One region of the Rahnella sp. RFA10(1/100) genome, then DNA from elsewhere that is predicted to be linked to it. Evidence: predicted binding sites of a transcription regulator. Region 1 holds the regulator's gene; the other holds the start of a gene.

What was found. Region 1 encodes ArgR, which controls arginine synthesis, uptake and breakdown. Its sites were predicted from a motif close to ANTGAATAAAAATACANT; they were not measured.
Region 2: argF (ornithine carbamoyltransferase) is a predicted target of ArgR. The motif match lies at 1,580-1,597, and genes of this name have one in related genera.

The regions. Positions count from the first base shown of each region.
Region 1 is NZ_SEWR01000006.1:84,618-88,041, forward strand. It holds gene yhcN (peroxide/acid stress response protein YhcN) at 240-503, opposite strand; gene yhcN (peroxide/acid stress response protein YhcN) at 705-968, opposite strand; gene argR (transcriptional regulator ArgR) at 1,421-1,891, opposite strand; gene mdh (malate dehydrogenase) at 2,355-3,293, shown strand; gene ETV65_RS17705 (helix-turn-helix transcriptional regulator) at 3,338-3,424, opposite strand, start outside.
Region 2 is NZ_SEWR01000007.1:38,482-41,905, reverse strand. It holds gene ETV65_RS18995 (sugar phosphorylase) at 1-382, opposite strand, end outside; gene argF (ornithine carbamoyltransferase) at 541-1,548, opposite strand; gene rraB (ribonuclease E inhibitor RraB) at 1,717-2,142, shown strand; gene ETV65_RS18980 (glycoside-pentoside-hexuronide (GPH):cation symporter) at 2,343-3,424, shown strand, end outside.

The sequences.
Region 1 (3,424 bases):
AAGTCATTCAAGTCATTAACGGGCAAAAAAAAAGCCCTCGAAAAGTTGAGGGCCAAAGGGTGTCGTCGGACAGGACGACGAGGGTATCGTTAGCAAGAGAGTCAGGCAGTGGCAGTGTCAACTCTCTTTCCAGCCTCAACAGCGCTCATTATCACTGGTTTGTGGCTGTTGAAACCCGGTAACGCTAATTCAATAAATACTCAAACAGTGGTTTTATCTCAGTGAGAAACTCAGAAATCTTATTGATAGATTTCTGCTGTCGCGTGATAAGCGCCGTTGTTATAAGCCTCGATCACACGGAAAGATTTCGCGCCTTTGCTTTCAGCTTTATCAGACAACTGCTGGCGGATATCCATTGGCACGCCGTTGACGCCACTGACGCTAATCGTGCCCATAGGTCGCAGATTTTCTGCTTGCTGGTTTGTGACAAGCTGCGCGGCAGAGGTAGCAAAAGAAACAGCAGACAACAGGCTAAGTGCGGCAATAGTGGTAATAATTTTCATGATATTTTCCTGAATATACAGACGTTGGTGCTTTTCATCAGAGAGCAACGTCAATTGAGGTTTGGATTTATCAGGGCTGTAATATCGGGTTCAGGAGCACGTAAAGCGTGCGGGAACGTAGATGGTGCAGTGACAAATCCTTCTTAGTGCGCATTGCGCGGGCCTGAGTCATTCAGGCCCCTTCGCTTCTTTTACCTGAACTTATTGGTAAATTTCTGCGGTCGCGTGGTAGTTACCTTCCTCACGAACTTCGATAACCCGGAATGCTTTAGCACCTTTGGTATCGGCTTTATCTGACAGCGCCTGACGGATATCTGATGGGGCGCCGGCTACGCCACTGACGCTGATCATGCCTGTTGGCTGCATTGTTGAAGCTTGTTCTTGCGTAACAGGTTGTGCTGCAAAAACACCAAATGACAATGCAGAGAGAATGCTTAATGTTGCGATAGTAGTTTTAACTTTCATGATTTTGACCTCGTCGATTTTATTATGTTTCTAACAACTGGTGCTTCACACCACGGAAATGAGTATACATCTAGTCACGGCATAAATTAATAGCGGGCTAATAGTAATTTGGGTTGTTATATGTCAACTATTTGTATTTTTAATAACAAAAAAGCATAAAAAAAGAGTAAAAAATGGTCTTTTTAGGTTAATTTTTCGTAAAATCAATAAGTTGAATGAATTTGACTATTTGTGCTTATTTTTGCTGTGAATCACATACTGGAAAACTTTATGTGACGGGATGGCGTGGTTTGTGACGGAATTTAACCGAAATGGGGGTGTGCCGGCGGCTGTTTTGATAAACGCAAAGGCAGTAATCAATGAAGGAAAGTGTATTGAATGAGGTCAGAGGGAGTGATCTTCTGACCTCAGGCACAGAATGAGGGCGTCAAAAGGAGCAAAATGTTGCAGCCCTATAGCTCTTGCTCAAACAAACTAAGAATCGCATCGTGTAATTGTTTGACGCTAAATCCGCGGGCCGGTGTCGTGAAGATCGTATCATCGCCGGCAATGGTTCCGAGGATCCCTTCGGATTTCCCCAGGGAGTCAAGTAAACGCGCGATCAGTTGTGCGGCTCCCGGGCTGGTTCGGATCACCACAACGGCATCGTTATAATCGATATCCAGTACCAGATTTTTCAGAGGGCTGGTCGTTGTCGGCACGCCAATCTCAGCAGGCAGGCAGTACACCATTTCCATCTTCGCATTACGGGTTCTGACGGCACCAAATTTTGTCAGCATCCTTGAGACTTTTGACTGATTGATATTTTCGAAACCATCATCCTGAAGAGCGACAACAATCTCGCCCTGAGAACTGAATTTCTCTTCCTTCAACAGCGCTTTGAAGGCTTTGATCAAATCTTCCTGTTTAGCAGGATTACGCATTTTGCACCCTGGTCTCTGAATCATAGTGGGGCTGATTATGCAGATAATTGAATTTTTATGCAACAGAGGTTAACTGCAAAAATCATTAATTAAGCTTGCGACAAGGAATGTAAGTGACGAATTTCCCACGATGATTTCATGAATATGCCAAAATTTTGCATTACGGCTGAGCTATATTGCACAAGAGTTTACTCTCATGATCTCGATTCAGCTCTCACATTGGACCGAATTTAACCATTTATTAACCTGGCCTATTTTGTGGTGCTACTTTTAATGATGAAGCTTTCCGATAAAAAGTGATTAAAAGCGGAAAAGGTCGACCAGGAGGTGTTTTTTTACTTTCTAAACGACCCACCTCAGATTCTCTGCAGGTAAGCGATTGTTTTTAACGGCGTAAGTGATTAAGGTCACACCCAATTAATTCCACGACACTTATAAGTTAATGATAAAAAAGGAGTATAGGATGAAAGTTGCAGTTCTAGGTGCTGCGGGTGGTATCGGTCAGGCCCTCGCGCTTCTGCTCAAGACCCAGCTACCTTCCGGTTCCGAACTCTCATTATATGATATCGCACCGGTCACTCCGGGTGTCGCCGTCGATCTCAGCCATATCCCTACCGCGGTTAAAATTAAAGGTTTCTGTGGTGAAGATGCTAAACCCGCTCTGGAAGGAGCCGACATCGTCCTGATTTCTGCGGGGGTGGCACGTAAACCGGGTATGGATCGTTCAGATCTGTTTAATGTGAATGCCGGGATTGTGCGCAATCTGATCCAACAAGTTGCCAGTACCTGCCCGAAAGCCTGCATCGGCATCATTACTAACCCGGTAAATACCACAGTCGCGATTGCTGCGGAAGTATTGAAAAATGCTGGTGTCTACGACAAAAACAAACTGTTTGGCGTAACGACCCTGGATACCATCCGCTCCAATACTTTCGTGGCTGAACTGAAGGGTAAGCCACCGGAAGATATCGAAGTGCCGGTTATCGGCGGCCACTCTGGTGTGACGATTCTGCCTTTATTGTCCCAGATCCCTGATATCTCTTTCACTGAAAGCGAGATTGCTTCTCTGACTCAACGTATTCAGAATGCCGGGACTGAAGTGGTGGAAGCTAAAGCCGGTGGCGGATCTGCGACGCTTTCGATGGGGCAGGCGGCTGCACGCTTCGGACTTTCACTGGTACGGGCGATGCAGGGTGAAAATAATGTGGTGGAATGTGCTTATGTGGAAGGTAAAGGCGATCATGCCCGATTTTTCGCACAACCCGTTCTGTTAGGCAAAAATGGTATTGCAGAACTTATCGATGTCGGTCAGCTCAGTGCGTTTGAACAACAATCGTTGGATTCTATGCTGGATATTCTTCGCAAAGATATTGAGCTCGGTGAACAGTTTATTAATAAGTGATCATTGAACAAAGCCGCCGGGTTAACTGGCGGCTTTTGCTTTTCTTAACGCGGTGTTTCATGGGTCGGACGGCAACGGCGTTCGATGATTTGTGAGGTTTTGGGATCAAAATACCGGCTAGGCCAGATCAG
Region 2 (3,424 bases), on a different contig from region 1:
TGGCCGAAAGGTGATGAATATCTGACCAGCCGCCGAGATGTTCATCGATCCGCCGGTAGTCAATGACGCTGAATCCATCGTCCGAACTGTAGGGATACATCGGCAGTATATGGATATCACTGATGATGTCGCGCAGATAGGTGTTGGCGAAGTGATTGAGCGTCGCCAGCGGTGGTTGCTCGCCGTGACGGATATTATCGCCATAAGTAATCAGATAAACGTTGGTGCCATCCACCCAGCCGGTGGTGCGGTGTTTGCCGTAATTCCATTTGTCGGCGAGATGCAGGATTTTTTTCAGCAGGTCGGCGATGTGTTCCCGGGGGTAAATCCTGCTTAGCAGGCTTTCCAGCCGCAGAACATACTCAAGATTCACTGAGCTCATATCGGTTCCTTCTTCTGCATTTTTGTTTTTTTGATGAAACGCTTTAAAAAGGTTAGTTGAAAATGCGGTCTTCTGACGGGAACGGGCGGGATAAAGTGCAAAATGATGTAAAGATTACGGCGTGCAGGAAAGTTATCCTTGCTGCACGCCGGGAAAAATCAGTGGTTAGCGAGCGTGGCAACCATTACCGCTTTGATCGTGTGCAGACGATTTTCCGCCTGATCAAACACTACGCTGTGGCGGGATTCAAAGACGTCATCGGTGACTTCCATCCCCCCGTGCAGGCCATACTCTTCTGCCATTTGTTTGCCAAGTGTGGTCTGGTCGTCATGAAATGCCGGCAGGCAGTGCAGGAATTTCACCTGCGGATTGCCGGTCAGCGCCAGCATCGCGCTGTTCACCTGATAAGGACGCAGCAGATTAATGCGTTCTTTCCACACTTCTTTCGGCTCCCCCATGGAAACCCAGACGTCGGTGTAAAGGAAATCAGCATCTTTCACGCCGGTTGCGATATCTTCGGTCAGGGTGATGCTGCCGCCGTTTTCTTTCGCCAGGTGTTCACAGGTGGCGACCAGTTCGGCTTCCGGCCAGCAGGCCGAAGGCGCAACAAGGCGCAAATCCAGTCCGCATAACGCCGCAGCCTCCAGCAGGGAATTGCCCATGTTGTTACGGGTATCTCCCAGATAGGCCAGACGCATGCCTTTCAGCGGCTGGCCCGGCAGATGTTCCTGCATGGTCAGCAGATCAGCCAGCAGTTGTGTCGGGTGAAATTCGTTGGTCAGGCCATTCCATACCGGTACACCGGCATAATGGGCCAGAATTTCCACTTTATCCTGCCCGTAACCGCGATACTGAATACCGTCGTACATGCGCCCGAGGACGCGGGCGGTATCTTTCATCGATTCTTTATGGCCGATCTGGCTGCCACTTGGGCCGAGATAGGTGACTTTTGCGCCCTGATCGTATGCGGCAACTTCGAAAGAGCACCGGGTGCGGGTTGAGTCTTTTTCGAAGATGAGCGCGATGTTTTTGCCTTGCAGACTGGCTTTTTCGGTGCCGTTCTTCTTAGCGGCCTTTAATTCTGCGGAGAGTTTCAGCAGTGACGAAATCTCTGACGGGGTAAAATCCAGTAACCTGAGAAAATGACGTTTACTCAACAAACTCATGATGTCGCTCCATAGCGCGTAAGCATTTCGGATTGAATTTAAATTCAATTTAACTGTATGAATATGCAAATACAACCCCGCAGTAAAAACTTTGTCGTTTATAGTGGAGACGCGCCCTGCGGTGTGTGAAAATAGCGTACAAACGTCACATTGATTGAGGACAGAGATATGGCAAACCGTGAATTGCTGGAAGAACAACGTGAAGAGACTCGCTTAATCATCGAAGAACTGCTGGATGATGGCAGTGATCCTGACGCGCTTTACACTATCGAACACCACTTATCTTCAGAGAAATTTGACGTTCTGGAGAAAGCGGCCGTTGAAGCTTTCAAACTGGGTTATGAAGTTACTGATGCTGAAGAGCTGGAAGTGGAAGACGGTTCAGTCGTGATGTGCTGTGATGTAATCAGCGAAATCGCGCTGAAAGCGGAGCTGATCGACACCCAGGTTGAGCAACTGATGAATCTGGCCGAAGCCAACGGTGTCAGCTATGACGGCTGGGGCACTTACTTCGAAGGCGATGACGACGAAGAAGGTGAAGACGGCGAAGATGAAGATTTTGTCGACGAAGATGATGACGGAAAGCGTCATTGATTTTTTCTGAATTTGAAACAAAAGGCTGCTGAATTAAGCAGCTTTTTTTATTTCTGCATAACCCCCTTCTCTTTGTGAGACGCCTCTCGTTTGGTAAATTTCATAAACCATAAGCAAAATATGGTTAAATTCAACACAGCTGCCAAAAGTTAACATACCAATTCTGAAAGATATTCTACCTCATGGTTTGGAGTCAGATTATGGCAGCCGTAAAGAAATTGTCTGTTATAGAAAAACTCGGTTTTGGTATGGGTGACGCCGCTTGCGGGATCGTTTATTCCTCGGTCACGATGTTTCTTACCTACTTTTATACTGATATCTACGGGCTCTCCGCCGCCGCTGTCGGGGTGATGTTTCTGGTTACGCGCATTCTGGATGCCGTGAGTGATCCGCTTACCGGCATTATCGCTGACCGTGTAAAAACCCGCTGGGGGCATTTTCGCCCGTGGCTGATATGGTTTGCCATTCCTTATGCAGTGCTGGCCGTAATGACCTTCACAACGCCTGATTTCGGTCATTCAGGCAAACTGCTTTACGCCTACATCACTTACTCATTGCTGATGCTGTGTTACACCTTTATCAATATTCCTTACTGCGCCCTGGGAGGCGTAATTACGACGGATGATAAAGACCGGCTCTCTGCACAATCTTATCGTTTTACCATCTCCTCTCTGGCCGGTTTACTGGTTTCTGTCGGCACCCTGTGGCTGGTGGATTATTTCGGTAAAGAAAATCTGCAGGCAGGATATCAGGCGACGATGGCGGTAATGGGCGCAATTGCTATTTGTATGCTGGTGTTTTGTTTTTGTTTCACTAAAGAACGGATCACGGCGGAGGATACCCGTGAGGTGTCGGTTCTCAGTGATTTGAAAAAGCTGCTGTCCAATGATCAGTGGCGTATTGTCGCCATCATTACCTTCTTCTCCAGTATGGCCGGGGTGATGCGCAGTTCCGCAACGTTGTATTACGCGACGTATCTGATGCTGGATAAGGGACAGAGTCTGATCAGTGGCACGGCGATGAAAAGTACGTTTATCACGACCAGCGTGGTCGGCACGATATTTGGGGCAATAGCAGCGGGATATTTTGCCCGGCGTTTTAGTACACTGACGATGTTTAAAAATATCAATTTGCTGTTGGTTCTGGCGGGCGTCGTGATGTTTTTTGTACCGCCGAAACTCCTGCCAGTAATTTTTCCGCTTTATTTCATTATCGGTTTTTTACACCAGATGTATCAGCCGTTTAAATGGAACATGATGGCCAATGCGGCGGATTATGGAGA